Regions from separate parts of the Kribbella sp. NPDC026611 genome, predicted to be linked through region 3. Evidence: predicted binding sites of a transcription regulator. Region 3 holds the regulator's gene; each other region holds the start of a gene.

Evidence for each region. Region 3 encodes HrcA, which represses chaperone genes, less so after heat shock. Its sites were predicted from a motif close to TTGGCACTCGNNNNNNNCGAGTGCCAA; they were not measured.
Region 1: a site for HrcA is predicted at 2,605-2,631, ahead of groES (co-chaperone GroES). Genes of this name have one in related genera too.
Region 2: a site for HrcA is predicted at 2,199-2,225, ahead of AB0E69_RS05750 (FmdB family zinc ribbon protein). Genes of this name have one in related genera too.

Annotation. Positions count from the first base shown of each region.
Region 1 covers NZ_JBEZYC010000001.1:805,550-812,147, forward strand. Annotated here, with positions in the region: gene AB0E69_RS04080 (alpha/beta fold hydrolase) at 1-436, shown strand, start outside; gene AB0E69_RS04085 (class I SAM-dependent methyltransferase) at 719-1,873, opposite strand; gene AB0E69_RS04090 (peptidoglycan-binding domain-containing protein) at 1,883-2,485, opposite strand; gene groES (co-chaperone GroES) at 2,762-3,058, shown strand; gene groL (chaperonin GroEL) at 3,310-4,929, shown strand; gene AB0E69_RS04105 (sigma-70 family RNA polymerase sigma factor) at 5,158-5,775, shown strand; gene AB0E69_RS04110 (hypothetical protein) at 5,772-6,598, shown strand, end outside.
Region 2 covers NZ_JBEZYC010000001.1:1,138,156-1,144,753, reverse strand. Annotated here, with positions in the region: gene AB0E69_RS05755 (penicillin acylase family protein) at 1-2,035, opposite strand, end outside; gene AB0E69_RS05750 (FmdB family zinc ribbon protein) at 2,245-2,595, shown strand; gene AB0E69_RS05745 (hypothetical protein) at 2,650-3,279, shown strand; gene mscL (large conductance mechanosensitive channel protein MscL) at 3,370-3,759, shown strand; gene AB0E69_RS05735 (GNAT family N-acetyltransferase) at 3,814-4,332, opposite strand; gene AB0E69_RS05730 (hypothetical protein) at 4,343-4,738, opposite strand; gene AB0E69_RS05725 (hypothetical protein) at 4,671-4,979, opposite strand; gene AB0E69_RS05720 (hypothetical protein) at 4,976-5,116, opposite strand; gene AB0E69_RS05715 (hypothetical protein) at 5,113-5,817, opposite strand; gene AB0E69_RS05710 (hypothetical protein) at 5,985-6,590, shown strand.
Region 3 covers NZ_JBEZYC010000014.1:98,995-105,592, reverse strand. Annotated here, with positions in the region: gene AB0E69_RS38895 (EF-Tu/IF-2/RF-3 family GTPase) at 1-151, opposite strand, end outside; gene AB0E69_RS38890 (ThuA domain-containing protein) at 262-912, shown strand; gene AB0E69_RS38885 (Gfo/Idh/MocA family oxidoreductase) at 909-2,009, shown strand; gene hrcA (heat-inducible transcriptional repressor HrcA) at 2,059-3,081, shown strand; gene dnaJ (molecular chaperone DnaJ) at 3,122-4,267, shown strand; gene AB0E69_RS38870 (16S rRNA (uracil(1498)-N(3))-methyltransferase) at 4,268-4,984, shown strand; gene AB0E69_RS38865 (nuclear transport factor 2 family protein) at 4,981-5,466, opposite strand; gene AB0E69_RS38860 (helix-turn-helix domain-containing protein) at 5,534-5,857, shown strand; gene AB0E69_RS38855 (hypothetical protein) at 5,957-6,361, shown strand; gene AB0E69_RS38850 (hypothetical protein) at 6,358-6,558, shown strand; gene AB0E69_RS38845 (response regulator transcription factor) at 6,581-6,598, shown strand, end outside.

The DNA.
Region 1 (6,598 bases), on a different contig from region 3:
ACTGCCGTACGAGCGTGTCCACCTCATCGGCCACTCGATGGGCGGCCGCGCGGTAGTGGCCGCCGGAGACCACCCACGAGTAGCCGGAGTCCTCGGCCTGGCGCCCTGGCTACCGGCCGGCGAGCCGCTCACGGCTCTCAAACCTCCGGTGACCTTCGTGCACGGCACCGCCGACACCGTGACGGACCCCAGAACCACGGTCGCCTACGCGAAGCGCCTCCAAGCAGCAGGCACTCCGGTGACAACCCACCTACTGCCGGGAGACGGCCACGCCATGCTCCAACGGACTGCGGCCTGGGACAGTCTGGTCGCCGACTTCCTCACGGCGACCGAATCGGCCGTCCCGGAGCGGACGAACTCGATGGCGGCCGGTGTCCGCGAGATCGCTTCGGCCCGGTTTCGGATGCCGGTGCGCGAGCGGTTCCGGGTGTCGTGAAGCAGCTGCAGTGCGGGGAAGTGCACGGCAGAGACCTGGGGTGGTGCATACCGCTTGCGCCCCAGGTACAACGGTCAGCGGCCAACCGGTTCTGCCGCCAGCCTGCCCAACCGAAGTGAACGGTATGTGACACCCAGTCGACGCACGACACCTCACTGCCGTGCGTCGACCAGGCCAGTTAGTGGCGGGCCCCCGGGGAGCGCAGCAACAGACGCAGCACCTCGTCCGTCGGCAAGTCACCCGGGGACCCGCTCGCGAGATCGATCATATGTTCGAATACCCTCAGGATGCAAGTCGGCGGCAGGAATACGCCACCGCGTCCCGCCCGATCCGCGTGACGATCAGCGTCGCCGCGTTCCGGCCCTTCGGCGCGAGCTTCTTCCGCAGTACCGCGGGGTCCAGGTCCACCCCGCGCTTCTTGATCTCCAGCGTCCCGATGTCGTGCGTACGCACCCACGAGCGAAGCGCTTTCTCCTTGTAGGGAAGCTCTTCCACGACCTCGTACGCCGACGCGAGCGGAGTCGGCACCTGCTTGTCGGACGTTACATAGGCGATCCGGTGATCCAGCAACCACCCCCCGACCGCACTGGCAACCGCAGTAACCAGACCGGCGCGCACCACGGCACCGTCGGGCTCGTAGATGTACTGACCGACCGGACCGGTCTCTGCCTCCGGCGCATCGGTCACCGTCGCCCCACCTGGCAGCAGGGTCGCTCTACGGGTGATCCCATTGAACAGCTGCCCCGACCACAGGGCCGCCTCCTTCACCTCGCCGGCGTCACTGACCCACTCCGCCTCCACCTCAGGCGGTACGGCGTCGTGCGGGATGCCCGGCGCGACCTTCACGCAGGCCGTCCGCTCCAACAGCGCGGTGACAAACGACCACGGGGGCGAGTAAGCGTTGTGGTCGAACACCCGGCGCCCGTCGGCCCGTCTGGCCGGGTCTGCGAACACCACGTCGTACGGCGTGAGGTCCGTAGCCTCCGCATCCCCTTGCAACACCTCACCGGGCAGGCCAAGCGCAGCGAGATTGGCTCGAGCGGTCGCTGCCGTCTCCGCATCGCGCTCGACGCCAGTGACTCTCAGACCGGCCCGCGCTGAGGTGATCAGGTCGCCGCCGATGCCACAGCCCAGGTCGACCACGCTGGCTCCAGGGAGCGTGGCGGCAATGCGTGCGGCCCGGTGCTCGGCGACGGTGGTCCGCGTAGCCTGCTCGAGTCCGTCCGGGGTGAAGTACATCCGTGCAGCGTCCGCGCCGAACTTGACGGCCCCCCGATGGCGCAGCGCGGCCTGAGTCACCGCAGCCGTCACCAGCGTTGCGTCGTACCGTCTTCGCAGCTTCTCGACGAGCTGGAGCTCACGCCCAGGCTGGTACTCCGCACACGCTGCAGCAAGCACCTCAGCACCGGGCCCGTCGAGCAACGCGGTGACTGTCACCCGGTAACTCTAGAGCGGACTGGAACAGCTCCTGCTCCAGGTGCGCGTGGCCATCGAGTAGAGCCGCCAGTTCATGGCGGAGCGGGTCTTCGGGCCGTAGATGCCGTCGGCGACCAGCTTGTGCCTGCGCTGGACCGCCTTGACCACTGCGCGGGTGTTGCTGCCGTAGATGCCGTCCACGGCCAGATGGGTGCCGTAGCAGGAGTTCAGGTTCCGCTGGAGGATGCGGATGGCGGTGTCCGGGTCGCCGTACCGGGTCGAGCCGCGGTACGGGTCGTCGCCGTACATCAGGTTGCAGGTGGTGCTCGTGCTCGCGTAGATGGACGGCATCGGGATGCCCCAGGTCCGGTTGACCGGCACCAAGCGCGCGGAGCGGCACTGTGGCAGCGCCGCGGCGGCCTTCATCTCGGCCGCGGTCGCGTCGAGGGACACGGCCTGGTCCGGCTTGGCAGCAGGGGCCTTGGCAGCCGCCGGCGCGCTGGCGACCGGGGGAATGGGCTGGTGCTTCGCCGCGTTCGCCGCGACCGCACCGAGGGCGAGCGCCCCGATCCCGGCCAGGGCCGCGATCGTGCGTCCGGACAACTTCGGCAGCTTGGGAAACCTGATCGCCACAACGCCTCCTCAGGCCGTCCTGAGACGACGGTCCCATGCCGAGCAGGGTTAGGCCCAGCGTTTGACCACGATCCGTAGGTGCTCCGTCACCGGCCCGGATGTCTCAGCCTGAGAATCGTTTGGCACTCGAGTTGACCGAGTGCTAATCGCGGCCTAGATTCGGTGTTGGCACTCTCGAGCCGAGGGTGCCAACGGTCCGGCCCTTGACCCCCGCGACGGCAGGGGAGCGCGACCAATGAACCACAGCCAAGCGAAATCGACCGTGGAGGTCAGCAAGTGTCGGTCACGATCAAGCCGCTCGAGGACCGAGTCCTCGTCGCGCCGCTCGAAGCCGAGCAGACCACGAAGTCCGGTCTGGTGATCCCGGACACCGCCAAGGAGAAGCCGCAGGAGGGCGAGATCCTCGCCGTCGGCCCCGGCCGGATCGACGACAACGGCAACCGCGTCCCGCTGGACGTTGCCGTCGGCGACAAGGTCATCTACTCCAAGTACGGCGGCACCGAGGTCAAGTACGACGGCCAGGACTACCTGATCCTGGGCGCCCGCGACATCCTCGCAGTCGTCAGCAAGTGACGACCGCTCGCTGTTCCTGACCGACACCGCCCCGGGCCGACGACTGGCACCGGGGCGGAGTCGGTCCGGCACCCCGGGCCGCGGTCCGGGAAGACGCTCGGGCCGACCGGAGCTTTCGTGATGCCAACCGTCACGGATCTCGGTCGGCGCGACCGTCTGCCCGGGGCCGGCCGGGTGCACACCGGGAGCAGCGGGACGAGCCGCATCACCCGCAACACCCAGAGAGATTTCAGAGAGGGACTGGTTTCTTCATGCCGAAGATCCTCGAGTTCGACGAGAACGCCCGGCGCGCGCTGGAGCGCGGCGTCGACAAGCTCGCGAACACGGTGAAGGTGACGCTGGGGCCGAAGGGCCGCTACGTCGTCCTGGACAAGAAGTGGGGCGCCCCGACCATCACCAACGACGGTGTCACCGTCGCGCGTGAGGTCGAGCTGGACGACCCGTTCGAGAACCTTGGTGCGCAGCTGACCAAGGAGGTCGCGACCAAGACCAACGACATCGCCGGTGACGGCACCACCACCGCGACGGTGCTGGCGCAGGCGCTGGTGCACGAGGGCCTCCGGGCGGTCGCCGCCGGTGCCAACCCGATGGGCCTCAAGCGCGGTATCGAGGCGGCCGTCGAGGCCATCTCGGCCAAGCTGGTCGCTACCGCGAAGCCGGTCGACGACAAGGGCGACATGGCCCACGTCGCGACCATCTCCGCGCGCGACGCCGAGATCGGCACGCTGATCGCGGACGCGTTCGACAAGGTCGGCAAGGACGGTGTGATCACCGTCGAGGAGTCGAACACCTTCGGGACCGAGCTCGAGTTCACCGAGGGTATGCAGTTCGACAAGGGCTACATCTCGCCGTACTTCATCACCGACGCCGAGGCCGGCGAAGCGGTGCTGGAGGACCCGTACATCCTGATCAACCAGGGCAAGATCTCCGCGATCGCGGACCTGCTGCCGCTGCTGGAGAAGGTCGTGCAGTCCGGCAAGACGCTGCTGATCATCGCCGAGGACGTCGAGGCCGAGGCGCTGTCCACCCTGGTGGTGAACAAGATCCGCGGCAACTTCACCTCCGTCGCCGTCAAGGCGCCGGGCTTCGGCGACCGCCGCAAGGCGATGCTCGAGGACCTGGCCGCGCTGACCGGCGCGCAGGTGATCGCTCCTGAGGTCGGGCTGAAGCTCGACCAGGTCGGCCTCGAGGTGCTCGGTACGGCGCGCCGCATCGTCGTCACCAAGGACAACACCACGGTGGTCGAGGGTGCCGGCAAGACCGACGACATCGAGGCCCGGGTCAACCAGATCAAGGCCGAGATCGAGCGCACCGACTCCGACTGGGACCGCGAGAAGCTGCAGGAGCGGCTGGCCAAGCTGGCCGGCGGCGTCTGCGTGATCAAGGTCGGCGCGGCCACCGAGGTCGAGCTGAAGGAGAAGAAGCACCGGATCGAGGACGCGGTCTCCGCGACCCGCGCCGCCATCGAGGAGGGCATTGTCGCCGGTGGCGGTTCCGCCCTGGTGCACGCCGCCACGGTCCTGGACAAGGACCTGGAGCTCGACGGTGACGAGGCGACCGGTGTCCGGATCGTCCGCAAGGCGGTCGTCGAGCCGCTGCGCTGGATCGCCGAGAACGGTGGCTACGAGGGCTACGTCGTCGTCGCCAAGGTGGCCGAGCTGGAGCCGGGCAGCGGCTTCAACGCGGCCTCCGGCGAGTACGGCGACCTGCTCGGCAGCGGCGTGCTGGACCCGGTCAAGGTGACCCGGTCCGCGCTCGCCAACGCCGGCTCGATCGCGGCGCTCCTGCTCACCACCGAGACCCTGGTGGTGGACAAGCCCGAGGACGAAGAGCCCGCGGCGGCCGGCCACGGCCACGGCCACGGTCACTGACCTCTTCGGTCCGTAGTTCGACAGCACAGCACAAACAGCACCGCCCGGCAGGTCCACTGCCGGGCGGTGCTGTCATGTACGGGTGATTCGCGAACGCAGTGCCGAAGACAACGGGCAGCTCGCGGGGCACGTCGTACTCACTCGCGCCGGGAGGACGCGGAGGTCGAGCACTACGCCGCTCGGCCGGGGGTAGGGGAACCGGTCGTGGGAGATCGGGCAGAAGTAGGTATGCAGCCACTCCAAGCAGCCCTCGCGGAGGTCCCGGTCGTGGCCGGCCCAGAGCCTCCGACGGACGCCGAACTGATCCGGGCGGGTGAGCAGCCGGAGGAGTTCGCCCGGCTGTTCGACCGGTACGCCGTCACCATCCACCGCTACATCGCCCGCCGCCTCGGCCGGACCGAGGCGGACGACCTGCTCGGCCAGACGTTCCTGATCGCCTTCGAAGGTCGCGGCAACTACCGCGGTACAGCGGACGGCGCACTGCCCTGGCTCTACGGCATCGCCACCAACCTGATCCGCCGGCGCCGCCGGGACGAGGTCCGCCAGTACCGCGCCTACTCACGATCCGAACCGGCAGGCAACGACCGGTACGACGACCTGCTCGCCACCGACGTCGCCGCCCGGGTCGACGCCGAGGCGATCTCGCGCACCCTGACCCGCGTCCTCGCCAAGCTCCGGCAGGCCGAGCGCGACGTCCTGTTGCTGTACGCCTGGGAAGACCTCAGCTACGCCGAGATCGCACAGGCACTCGACCTGCCCCTCGGCACCGTCCGCTCCCGCCTGCACCGCGCGCGTCGAGCCCTCCGCTCCGCGCTCGGCCCCACCTTCGAGGAGAACCCCTCATGACCGAGATCGACCTGCTCAAGCGCGTCCGCGACGACGTCCCCGACCCCGACCGACTTGCCCTGGCCCGCGCCCGCCAGCAGCTCTTCAACCCACCGGCCGCGCTCCCGCCGCTCCGCCGCACCCGCCCGCGGCTTGTACTCGCCGGCGCGCTCGCCGTGACACTGGCCGGCGGTTTCCTCGCCGCCGACGTGATCACCCGCGACAACGCCGTACAACTAGGCGCCACAGCCGACGCCAGCACCTTCCTGGCCACGGCCGCCGCGCGGACCGGCCCGGACGCGCCGATCCCGCCCGGTCACTTCCGCGAGATCGTCCGGCACACGGTGTTCACCGAGACGTTCGTGACCAACCCGACGTACCAGGTGACCCTGTTCGGCCGGTCCGAGAAGTGGATCCCGGCCGCTCCCGCGCGGCGCTACGTGCAGCGGCAGACCAAGGTTTCCAAGGTGGAGTTCCCGACGCCGGCGGCGCGTGCGGCCGCGCAGAAGGTCGCGCCGTACCTGCTCAAGACGACCAAGCCGACCGTCGACCTCAGCCGGTGTGGCGAGGCTGCCGGCGGCAGGTGCACGCCGAGCTGGGTCACGCCGACTCCCGAGTTTCTGGCCAAGCTGCCGCGCGACCCGAACGCCTTGCTCACCGCCCTCCTCGCCGACACCACCGCGCTCGGCCGCCCGTCGCCTCCGAACCTGCGGGCGTTCCTGCACCTGTCCGCCGTACTGAACTCCGGGCTCGTCCCGGCCGACCTGCGGGCCGCGCTGTACCAGGCGGCCGCGAAGATCCCCGGCATCCAGCTCGAGAAGAACGTCGTCACCCTCGACGGCCG
Region 2 (6,598 bases), on a different contig from region 3:
TCGGCTGGCCGAGCAGCATGTGGATCACCTCGAACCAGCGCGACCCGCCGTCGGGCCAGGTGCCCTCGGGGAGCTGGTCGTGGAAGGTCAGCGCGAGCAGGTTGCGCCAGACGACATTGAAATACGCCGCCGCCGCGGAGTCGGCCGGCTGGGTGAAGTCCCAGTTCCGCAGGGTGTCCTGGCCCTGCTTCTCGAACGCGTCGTCGATCCCGATCTGGAGCAGGTACGGCACCAGCGTCTCGGCGGCCCGGTTCTTGGTGTCCATCTGGATCGACGCCATCGCGTTGGCGTCCAGCTTCCCGGCGGCCTTGATCCGATCGAGGATCTGCTGCGAGCGGTAGCCGTAGTCCCAGTCGTTGGTCAGGTAGTACTGGTACGTCCGCGGGACGACGGCCTGGTTGGCGGTGACGATGATCCCGTCCGGTGGGTCGAACTCGGTCGGCAACGCGTCGAACGGGATATAGCCCTTCCAGCGGTACCGCGGGTCCCAGCCGGGGACCGGCCAGTCACCACGGCCGACCGACCGGATCGGGATCAGTCCCGGCGCCTGGTACCCGATGTGGCCGTCGGTGTCGGCGTACACGAGGTTCTGCGAGGGGACCTGGAAGAACTTCGCGGCCTCGCGGAACTGGGTCCAGTCCTGGGCCTTGTTGATGTCGAACAGTGCGTCGGCGGTGCGGCCGGGGTTCAGTGCGGTCCACTGCAGCGAGACGCCGTACGCCGTCGGGTACTTGCCCTGCTTGGCGGCCTGCTCGCCGGCCTTGCGCTCGTCCTCGCCGACGTCGGAGACGAGCGGACCGTGCCTGGTCACCCGCACGGTGATCTTGACCGGCTGCTCCTCCCCCGCGACCTTGAAGGTCTCCTCCCGGGTCGCCATGTCGGTCCACCGGTTGTTGTAGAGCACCTTGTTGCCCTGGATCCGCTCCAGGTAGAGGTCCTGGACGTCGGGGTCGAGGTTGGTGAAGCCCCAGGAGATCGCGTTGTTGTGACCGATCACCACACCGGGCAGGCCGGAGAAGCTGAAGCCGGCGACATCGAACGGGCAGGCCTTGCCGACGTTGTTGCAGTGCAGACCGACCTGCGTCCAGATGCCTGGCATGGTCGGGCCGAGGTGCGGGTCGTTGGCCAGCAGCGGCTTGCCGGTGGTGGTGTGGTCGCCGGAGACGACCCACGAGTTCGAGCCGATGCCGTCACCCTGGCCGAGCAGCTCAGGCAGGCCCTTGGCGACCTTCTGCACCGAGTCGAGCGACTTGAGCAGGTCCGGGGTGAGCATGCCGCGCCGGGCCTCGGCGTTGTCGAGCGTGGTGGTGAACTTGCCGTCCCTGCCGACGGTGCCGGTCGACATGATCGGCTGGTTCCGGTCGTAGGGGTACGACGGGTAGAGGCTCTCGATGTTGCGCGCCGGGAAGGCCGCCAGCAGCTTCGTCCTGGTCAGCTCCTCGTCCATGTTGCCGCCGAGGTCCCAGGCCATTGCCTTGAGCCAGGCCAGTGAGTCGGCCGCGGTCCACGGCTCCGGGGTGTAGTTCTTCGGACCGCCGGGCTGCAGCGACAGTACGGCGTACTCCAGGCTCAGGCCGGAGCCGCTGTGCTTCTCCAGGTAGGCGTTGACGCCGCGTGCGTAGTCGTCGAGGTACTGGTGCGTCGTGGCGCTCAGCAGCGGCAGCTCCTGCTCGGCCACCCGACGCCAGCCGAGGGTACGGACGAACTTGTCCGTCTCCAAGGCGTCCTTGCCGAACAGTTCGCTCAGCCGGCCCGAGGTGACGTGCCGGCGGAAGTCCATCTCGAAGAACCGGTCCTGTGCGGCTACGTAGCCCTGCGCCGCGAACAGGTCGGCCGGTGAGTCGGCGTAGATCTGCGGGATACCGTTGGCGTCCCGGACCACGCTGACATCGCCGTCCAGACCGTCCAGCTCGAGCGTCCCGTCGTACGTCGGGAACGAGTGGCGGACGACGAAAACGACGGTACCGGCGATCACCAGGAGGACCGTGCCGAGCACGATTCCGGTGACTATGACGACTCGAAGCAGGCGACGCACGGACCCAACCGTAGAGAATCCCCGCGCGCACCCCAAATGGGGTCCGCACAACTTTGCGTTGCTCTGCGTCCGCCGCCGATGAACGGAGCGTGGACTCCTGGCGGTGCCCGGTTCCGGGCCGCGCCGGTGCCGAGTTGGAATACTTCGGGCTGCTGACGCATTATTAGCAGTCGGGTAGTAGGAGTGCCAGCGGCCTGAAGGGAACCGACGTGCCGACGTACCAGTACCAGTGCACCGATTGTGGCGAAGCCCTCGAGGTGCGGCAGAGCTTCACCGACGACGCCCTGACCGTGTGCCCGAACTGCCAGGGCAACCTGCGCAAGGTCTTCAACGCGGTGGGCGTCGTGTTCAAGGGTTCCGGTTTCTACCGGACCGACAGCCGCTCGAACGGCAACGGCTCGAGCTCTACGCCGGCGCCTGCAGCGGCCAAGTCCGAGTCCGCAGCCTCCTCCTCTGGCAAGTCGGAGTCCTCGAGCTCGTCCTCGTCGAGCTCCGGTGGTTCGTCGTCGTCCGGGGGGTCCTCGAGCAGCAGCGGGTCGTCCTCGACCAGCGCAGCCTGATCCCCTGTGGATAACTGAGGAAGGGATGCCGGCGAAACTCGTACTTTCTCTGGCATGACAAACCCTCCCTCGCTTCGTGACCTGTTTCGCCACCTCCTCCAGGCAGCTCGATGGCATCGCCGGCTTCTGGCCGGCGTCGCCGCCGCCGCTGCTGTGTACTTCGCGCTGCACGCGCTCTCCCCGGCTCCTCCGCCGACGGTCGCGGTCCTGGCCGCTGCGCGAGATCTCGCCGGAGGAGCCGTGCCCGAGCGCGGCGACGTGCGCACCCTCGAGCTACCGCCCGCCGTGGTCCCGACCGGTGCGCTCAGACCCGGCGCGGATCTGACCTCCCGCGTGCTCAGCGGACCGGTCCGAGCCGGCGAGCCGCTGACGGATGCCCGTTTCCTCGGCCCACCGGCCGTGCCCGATGGCTCGCTCGCGTATCCCTTCCGGATCGACGACGCCGACATCAGCGCCCTCCTCCGGGTCGGCGACCGCGTGAACCTCTACGCCGCCACGAGTACGGCGTCCGGCACCGCAGGTCTGCTCGCTCGATCCGTCCCGGTCGTCGCCCTGCCAACCCCGCGTACGGCGTCGGCCGGTGCGCTGATCGTGGTGGCGACGTCACCGGAGACGGCGACCCGACTGGCCCAGGCCACGGCCAACTCCAGAATCACCGTCGCGCTGACCCCGGACACGAGCTGACCCTCGCCTCGGCGCGCTCCCTCGCCCTTGCAGGTCCGCGGCCCATACGTTGCTCGGGTACAAAACCCGTTTCGTGGAGGCACATCCCTCATGCTCAAGGGCTTCAAAGAATTCATCATGCGCGGCAACGTCGTCGACCTCGCCGTCGCCCTCGTGATCGGCGGTGTTTTCGCCAAGGTCGTCCAGGCCGTCGTCGAGGGTCTGATCAACCCGCTGGTCGCCGCAATCTTCGGCGAGACCAACATCAGCGGCGTCTGGACGTTCAAGATCAACGACGCGATCTTCTCGATCGGGATCATCCTGCAGGCCTTGCTGAACTTCCTGTTCACCGCGGCCGCCGTCTACTTCCTGATCGTGATGCCGCTCAACAAGCTGGCCGAGCGGCGCCGGCGCGGCCAGGAGCCGGAGCCAACTCCGCTGACCACGGACCAGGAGCTGCTCACCGAGATCCGCGACCTACTGCGCGCCCGCCAGCTGTAAGCACCACCGGAGCACGTCAGCTGTAAGCATCACCGGAGCAGGTAGGCGCGTTCCTCAGCCCCTGAGCTCGCCGGCGCCTACCTGCTCGACAGCGTCCTCTCCCGCGTACCGCATCCAGCGGTACGGGACGGGTTGCCCGTCGTTCCACTCCTCCATCAACGCGGCCGGGACATCGACGAAGCCCGAGCCCAGATAGGTCCGGATCGCCGCCGCGTTCTCCGGGCGGACCCGCAAGAAAACCTCCGAGTACCCGGCGTCCAATGCCGGCCCGAGCAACGCCTGAACGAGCTCCCGACCGAACCCACGACCACGGACCTCCGGATCCAGGATGATCCGGGCCAGCTCGACCTCGTCCTCCTCGTCGTCGAGCCAGATCTCGCCGTACCCGACCGGCTGCTCGCCGTCGAACAACAGATAGGAGTGGATGTCCGAGTCGACATTTCGCCAGCTCGTCCGCAACTCCTCCGGGAACGGGTACTCGACCCGCCCGGACAGGAGCGCCACTTCCTTCGCGTCCACGGCCCAGCTCGCGACCTGGGCGCCGTACCCGTCCGAAAACCCCCGAAGCTCCACGCTCTTCCCCTCAGTTGACGAACCCGGCGATCGTTCGCACCAGCTGGTCCAGGAAAGGCGGAAAGCCGGGCGTCGGCGGTTCGGGACACCCGGCCAGCTCGCGACTCCCCCGGACCGACCGCAGCAACGCGTCGACCGTCCTCCGCTGATGCGACGGATTCTCCGGCACCGAAGGCAGCACCGCCACCCGAATACGCGGCTCCCGGGTCCCGAGGCCGTCCAGGGTGAGGGCCGTCACGCCACGCAGAATCCCACCACCGAGTAAACCGTCGGCGACATCGGGAGGACACCCACGTTCCGTCAGACCGACCCGGGTCCGCGCGTTCAGCGCGACATCGTCACCAGTCGCCGGCCAGGCGAGCAGCAGCCGGTCGACCAGCTCCGGAAACCGCTCCGCCAGCAGCACCGCCGTCGTACACCCATTGGAGGCCCCAACGATTCGAAACCGGTCCACTCTGCTTCGACAGCTGTTCACCGAGTGCCTCGATCTCGACGTCCCACCCGAGCGGGTACTGCGGCCGGTCGGGCGCGAGCACGCGCAGGCCGTACGACGACAACCCGTCGACGATGCCCGTCGTACCCCAGAAGGCTTCTGCGTCCATGGCGTCCCACAGGCCACCGTGGACGAGAAATACGGAACCGGTCATCCGTGGTGCGGGGGGACCTCGTTGAGGATGCGTTCGTCGTCGTCGCTGCCGAAATCGTTGTCTCCCCAGGTCCGCGGGTCGTCGTCGCGGGTCTGCTCGGGCAACAGCGGCTCGTCGTCTTCGTACGGGCTCGTCATGGCTCCAGATTACCTAGTCCGCGGGGCTCACCGGGACCGATTTCACCCTGGACCACCTCGCCTTGGACGTCCGCTCCGGCTCCGCCGCGCAACTGCGGCCCAATGGCGGCCTGGACCAGCGGCGCGATCCCCGGTTCGCCTGGCCAGCGGTCGGTTCCGAGCACACACCAGGAGGTGAGAACAGACAAGGTCGGCGTGGCCAGACCGGACAACCGCAACGGCACGGCGTTCGAGAACCCGAAGGTGAGCATCCAGTTCACCGGATCGGGATAGAACTCCTGCACCGCGCTGTAGTAGAAGCTCATCCAGCCCTTGGTCGGGAGGTGACACAGCAACCGGTAGTTGGTCGCGACAACCGGCAACTCCTGGACATCTCGCCACATCTGTTCCATGTCCCGGCGCGCGGCAGCCCGGCGACTGGCGTTCACCGCAGCGTTGGCGGCCATCATGCCGAGCACGAAGGTCGGATTGCCGATGAACAACCCGCCGCTCTGCGTGTACCGGCCATTGCCGCCGTACAACCGCGCGTACTGCGCGATGGTCTGGACGTAGGCGACCTCGCCCTGCTCGAGCACGAGCCCGTACATGGTGAGCGCCTGTGGAGCATTGCCGGCGAGCAGCCAGCGCGCCCAGTCGACGGCGAGCTGCCACTCGTCGCGTGCGCGCTGAGCGTTGGCGGCGTCGTCTCTCTTCGGGCTCACGACACGACATCGTAATCGGCCAGTCCGGGTGCGTTACAGGTCCGCCTCGGTTGCCGATCGATCCGGCGGCGTGACCGGAACGACGCGCCGCCGTGATGTTCCGGCACGCGCGACGTGACGCCGTTCCACCATCATGGGTGACCTTGCCAACCCGGAAGGACCGAGTCGTGAGTGCACTACGGACACGGGGCCTGATCGGTGCGACGCTCGTCGTGGCTGTGCTCGGGGTTGCCGCCGCCTGCGGTAACGAGAGCGCCACGTCCCCGCCCGCCGCCCAGCCCACTGACACGCCGACCACCCCCGGCACCCCAACGCCGTCGCCCACTCCCAGCGGCACCCCGAGCACCGACTGCCCCGAGACCATCGCGGCCGTTCGCGCCGCCACCGACAAGGTGGTCTGGGGCAAGGGCGCGGCGACCTCCTCGTTCAACCCGGTCAGCGTGACCGTCTGCCAGTACGACGCCGAGGCGTCCGGACAGGACTACGCAACCGTCACCACCAAGCGCAGCGCGAAGCAGGCGACCGACCTCTTCGCCCTGGTCAACGCCGCGAAACCCGTGGCCACGAAACCGGGCATCTGCACCAAGGAGCTCGGCCCGACCTACGTTCTGCGGTTCACCGACAACGACCGCGGCGTGCTCTCCTACACCGCCGAGGCCTTCGGCTGCCGTCGCCTGGTGGCGACGTCGCTGGAAGGCCAGGGCAAGCCCGGCACCCTGCCGGCACCACGCCAGGTGACGCCCGAGCTGATCAAGTCGCTCGGCCTGCGCTGACCCTGTGC
Region 3 (6,598 bases):
CCGTGCCGCGGCCCGTGATCGAGAACACATCCTCGACCGTCAGCCCGAACGACCCCACCGCCAACGTGTCCTGCGGCCGCAGCGTGTCGTGTGGGCGGAGGTCGGAGGCCTGGGGGGTCACAGCCGCGCGCTTCCAGAACTTCCAGCTCATCCCTCGACACTACGACCAGACCTGCCGTAATGGTTGGCAACCGATCTCCGCGGCGCTTAAGGTCGCAACAGTTCCGATGTTCGTTCCGAAACTTTCGAAGGGTGGTCTGTGTGACGACACGACGTGCTTTGGTGGTCCGGGGCGGCTGGGAAGGGCACGTGCCGGTCGAGGCGACCGAGCTGTTCATCCCGTTCCTCGAGCAGAACGGCTTCGAGGTGACGGTCTCGGAGAGCACCGAGAGCTACCTCGACCTGGACGGCACCGACCTGGTGCTGCAGTGCGTCACGATGAGCGAGATCGAGGACGCGCACGTGAAGGGCCTGGACGCGGCGATCCGGCGCGGTACCGGATTCGCCGGCTGGCACGGCGGCATCGTCGACTCGTTCCGGAAGAGCGCCGACTACAACTTCATCACCGGCGGGCAGTTCATCTCGCACCCGCACGGCTACACCGACTACCACGTCGACGTCCTGCCTGAGCAAGCCGAGCACCCGATCGTCGCGGGCATCACCGGCTTCGACGTGCACACCGAGCAGTACTACGTGCACTACGACCCGACGAACACCGTGCTGGCCACGACCACCTTCCAGTCGCACCCGGACTTCCCGTGGATCGAGGGCACCGTGATGCCGGCCGTCTGGACCCGCACCTGGGGTGAGGGGCGTGTCTTCGTCTGCACGGTCGGCCACAAGCTGGACGACCTGCAGAACCCCGACGTACGCACGATCGTAGAGCGGGGGCTGCTGTGGGCGAGCAAGTGAGCAGCACGACCAGGGTCGGCATCGTCGGCACCGGTGTCATCTCCGGCACCTACCTGGACCACCTGGCCAAGCTCCCTGGCGTCGACGTGGTCGCCGTAGCCGACCTGGACGTCAGCCGGGCCCAGGCGGTCGCGGACCAGAACCCCGGCATCCGTGCACTCTCTCCGGACGAGCTGTACGCCGCTGACGACGTCGACCTCGTCGTCAACCTCACCATCCCCGCGGCCCACGCCGCTGTGCACCAGGCCGCGATGGCGGCCGGCAAGCACGTGTACGGCGAGAAGCCGCTGGCCATGGACCGCGCCGAGGCGGAGCCGCTGCTCAAGTACGCCGCCGCGAACAACCTGCGGATCGGCTGTGCACCGGACACTGTCCTCGGTACCGGCACGCAGACGGCTCGTGCAGCGATCGACCGCGGTGACATCGGCACGCCGCACGCCGCGACCGCGTTCATGGTGACGCCCGGTCACGAGCTGTGGCACCCGGCGCCCGAGTTCTACTACCAGCCCGGTGGCGGGCCGGTCCTCGACATGGGCCCGTACTACGTGACCAGCCTGGTCACGTTGCTCGGACCGGTCGTCCGGGTCACCGCCCGCGCCGGCCGCGCGAAGCAGCAGCGGCAGATCCACACCGGTCCGCGGGCCGGGACCGTGTTCGACGTGGAGGTGCCGACGCACGTTACCGGCGTACTGGAGCACGAGTCCGGTGCGCTGACCACTGTGCTGATGTCCTTCGACGTGTGGGCCGGGCGCCTGCCGCGGATCGAGGTGCACGGCACAGACGGCAGCCTGTCCGTACCGGACCCGAACGGCTTCGACGGGACCGTCGAGCTCGTCACCGCGGCGCAGCGCGAGTGGACCGAGGTGCCGGTGGCCGGTGGGTACGCCGGAGCCGGTCGTGGCGTCGGTGTCGCGGACATGGCCCGGGCGCTGCGCACCGGCGAACCGCACCGCGCGAACGGCGAGCTGGCGTACCACGTGCTCGACGTACTGGAGTCGTTCGTGGACTCCGCCGTACAGGATCAGCCGCTGGATGTGGCCAGCACCGTGGCGCGTCCCGCGGCCGTTCCGTTGGGAGCGTCGCCCGAGACCGCCTAGACTGGCACTCTGAACGAGTGAGTGCCAGAGGTCTGAGAGGGTGGTGCGCGTGCTGGACGAACGCAAGCTGGATGTTCTCCGCGCCATCGTCGAGGACTACGTGGCGACCCATGAGCCGGTCGGCTCGAAGACCCTGGTCGACCGGCACAGCCTCGGGGTCTCCCCGGCGACCGTGCGTAACGACATGGCCGCGCTGGAGGAGGAGGGGTACATCACCCAGCCGCACACCAGCGCGGGCCGGATTCCGACCGACGCCGGGTACCGGCTGTTCGTGGACAAGCTGAGCACGGTCAAGACGCTGTCCACGGCGGAGAAGAAGGCGATCACCTCGTTCCTGGCCGGCGCGGTCGACCTGGACGACGTGGTCCGCCGGACCGTCCGGCTGCTGGCCCAGATCACCCGCCAGGTCGCGATCGTGCAGTACCCGTCGCTCAGCCGCTCGAGCGTGCGGCACATCGAGATCGTGACGATGAGTCCACGCCGGCTGCTGCTGGTGCTGATCACCAGCACCGGCCGGGTCGAGCAGCGGATCGTCGAACACCCCAACGATGTCGACGAGCAGCTCATCTCCGACCTGCGGTCGCGGCTGAACACCGTGCTCGCCGGGCAGCGGCTGACCGAGGCGACCACGTCCCTGGGCGCGGTCACCGAGCTCTTCCCACCGACCGACCGGGCCCTGGTCGCCGCCATCGTCACGACGCTGCTGGAGGCGTTCACCGACGAGGTGGGTGAGCAGCGGATCGCGGTCGGCGGCGCGGCCAACCTCACGCGGTACGGCGACGACTTCGAGCGGAACGTGAAGCCGGTGCTCGAGGCGCTGGAGGAGCACGTGATCCTGCTGAAGCTGCTCGGTGAGGCGACCAACCCGCAGACCCTCACGGTCCGCATCGGGCACGAGAACCCGTTCGAGGAGCTGGCCACCACCTCGGTGGTCGCGACCGCGTACGGGTCGAAGTCGGAGGCGCTGGCCACGCTCGGCATCGTCGGCCCGACCCATATGGACTATCCCAGCACGATGGGCGCTGTCCGCGCCGTCGCGCGCTACGTCAGCCAGATCCTGGCCGACTCATGACGAACGCACCTACCGTCCTCCCAACCCCCTGGTCTGGAGTATGAGCACCGATTACTACGCCGTCCTGGGCGTCAGCCGTGACGCCTCAGCGGACGAGATCAAGAAGGCGTACCGCAAACTGGCGCGCCAGTACCACCCGGACGTGAACGACTCCGAGGACGCGCACCAGAAGTTCCAGGAGATCGGGCGCGCCTTCCAGGTGCTCAGCGACCCGCAGAAGCGGCAGATGCACGACCTGGGCGGCGACCCGTTCGCGACCGCCGGCGCCGGTGGGCCGGGTGCCGCGGGCTTCGGCCAGGCGTTCACGTTCACCGACATCATGGACGCGTTCTTCGGCCAGACCGGCGGGGCGACGCGTGGACCGCGGCCGCGGACGCGGCGTGGTCAGGACGCGCTGATCCCGTTGCGGATCGACCTGGCCGAGGCTGCCTTCGGGACGACGCGGGAGCTCAAGGTAGACACCGCCGTACTCTGCCCGACCTGTAGCGGGTCCGGCGCAGCGGCCGGGTCCGAGCCGGTCACCTGCGAGATCTGCCACGGGCGTGGCGAGGTGACGCACACGCAGCGGTCGTTCCTCGGCGAGGTGCGGACGATGCGCCCGTGCCCGAACTGCCGCGGCTACGGCACCACCATCCCGAACCCGTGCGTCGAGTGCGCCGGCGACGGGCGCGTGCGTTCGCGCCGTACGGTCACCGTGAAGATCCCGGGCGGGGTCGACAGCGGGACCCGGGTGCAGCTGTCCGGACAGGGCGAGGTCGGCCCCGGTGGTGGGCCCGCCGGCGACCTGTACGTCGAGATCGACGTCGAGCCGCACGACATCTTCACCCGGAACGGCGACGACCTGCACTGCACGGTGACGCTGCCGATGACGGCGGCCGCGCTCGGTACGACGATCGACCTGCCGACCCTCGAGGGCGAGACGACACCGCTGGAGATCCGCCCCGGCACGCAGTCCGGGACGGCGATGACGCTCACTGCACGCGGCGTACCCCGGCTGCGCCACGCAGGCCGCGGTGACCTCATCGTCCAGGTCATCGTCGAGACCCCGACGAAGCTGGACGACTCCCAGGCCGACCTCCTCCGCCAGCTCGCCGTGGCCCGCGACGAGGAACGCCCCACCGGCCACGTCCAAGCAACCCACAAAGGCGTCTTCGGCCGCCTCCGAGACGCCTTCGGCGCCCACTAGATGGGGCTGGCGGTCTTCCATCTGGAGGACCTGTCCGGCGACGAGCTGACCCTCGACGGGCCTGAGGGTCGGCACGCCGCCGTCGTACGCCGCATCGGGCCGGGCGAACGCGTCCGGTTGACCGATGGGCGTGGGGCGTGGGCTGAGGGAGTTGTGACTGCGGCTTCCAAGGGTGGGGTGTTGGTTGGGGTTGATGGGCGGGGGAGTGTGCCGGCGGCTGCTCCTCGGGTGGTGGTTGTGCAGGCGGTGCCGAAGGGGGAGCGGGCTGAGCTTGCGGTGGAGATGTTGACCGAGGTCGGCGCGGACGTGATCGTGCCGTGGAACGCGGAGCGGAGCCAGTTCAAGGCGAACGCCGAGCGGGTGGAGAAGCTGCTCGGGAAGTGGCGGTCGTGGGCTTTCGAGTCCAGCAAACAGTCCCGCCGCACGTGGTTCGCCGAAGTAGCACCCCTGGCCTCCACGGCAGATGTCGCCGAGTTGCTGGCCAAGGCTGCGCTGCCGGTGGTCCTGCACGAGGAGGCGACGGTCCCGCTGGCTTCTCTCGACGTACCGGCCGACGGCGACATCGTCATCGTGATCGGCCCCGAAGGCGGCATCTCTCCCGCGGAGCTCTCCTCCTTCGGGGTGGAGCCGGTGCGGCTGGGAGACACCGTCCTGCGCACGTCAACGGCTGGGGTGGCGGCCACCGCCGCCCTCCTCGCCCAGTCGCGATGGAGTTAGAAGCGGACTGCGGCCTGGTAGGTGGCTAGCGCGTCCGCGTCGTCGATGCTGCCGTGGTGATGGACCTGCTGCCACCCATCCACATAACTGAAGACCCGCGTGGTGCGGATGTGCAGCGGTTGCTCGCCGAGGGTTGGGTGCTGGTAGGTGCCGGTCTCGCGCCCGGCGAAGACGACCGTGTCCGTCCGCCAGTACGTGGCCGCGTCCCCGAAGGTGACCTGCACGTTGAGCGAACCCGCGAACACCCGCTCGTACAGACCCCGCACAGCCTCCCGCCCGCGCAGGATGCCGCCGATCGGGTTGTTGAGCTGCACCAAGCCGTCATCCGCCCACCCGGCCACCAACGTGTCCAGGTCCTTATGGTTCAGCGCGTAGTAGAACGTCTCCAGCGCGGCCAGCGCCCCAGCACGCCCCGGATCCGCCGCCTCCGCGAGCCGCGCCCGCGCACCGGGCCCGAATCCGTAGTCGACCAGCTCGATCATCGTTTGCTCCCTCGCCTAAGCTGTTAGACAGCAGCCGAACACCACTGTACGACAAGGATCGAACATTATGGAGTCAGCCCGGGCGCGGACGCTCACGCATGTAGAGCCCGCCGAGGTGGCCTTGCAGGTGGCGCTAGATGCGTTGGCGGACCCGGTGCGCCGCTCGATCCTGCGTGACCTCGCCACGCACGAGGACTGGAGCCGCGCCTGCGGCACGTTCGACCTGCCGGTGACGAAGGCGACCCGCAGCCACCACTTCGCCGTACTGCGATCCGCCGGCCTGATCGAGCAGCGCGACGAGGGCGCCCGCCGGCTGAACCGGCTGCGCCGCCCGGAGTTCGACCGCGCCTTCCCCGGCCTGCTCGCGGCCACCATCGACCGCGCGGACTGACGACTCTTACAAACCCCGAACACAGCCGCCAACCTCCCCGAACCCCGGTCCGGGAGAGTCGTTCTCGTCAACGATGAGCGAGAACGAGGAGCAGACACCATGCGCAGGTCCGTACGCGGCGCACTCACAGCAGGCCTGTCGGCGACCGTCCTGCTGACAGGTACGACGATGGCCTCGGCCGACCCCACTCCGACACCGGCTCCGTCGTACAAGCAGGTCACGCTCAGCCCGGAGGAGTCGCAGAAGCTCTGCGCCGACAGGCTGCCCAAGATGATCGCGCGCCGCGACAAGCTGGCCCAGCGGATCAGCGGCGGCGCCGATGTGAAGGGTTCGGTCGCCTGGCTGAGGGCGCGGGCGGCCAAGCAGAAGGAGAAGGGCCACGACAAGGCGGCGGCCGCGCTGGAGAAGCGCGCCGAGCGCCGGTCCGACCGCCTCAAGCAGCTCGGCACGATGAAGACCAAGCTGGAGACGTTCAAGGCGGCCCACTGCCAGGTGGCGAAGTGACCCGCAAGCTGCTTGTGGTGGTGGTCGGTACGGCGGGGTTGGTGCTGGGGCTGTCGTCGTGTGCAGGGCACGACGACAAGCCCGCCCAGCCTGCTCCGGCGGGTCAACAGGTGGGCTCGCCGGAGCAGGAGCTGGATCAGATCGGGTCTACGCTGGACCAGATCGACGGCGAGCTGGCATCGGACGGTTCGCCCTGAGCCGGAGCACCAGGAGCAGAAGATGACGCCAGCCGGTCGT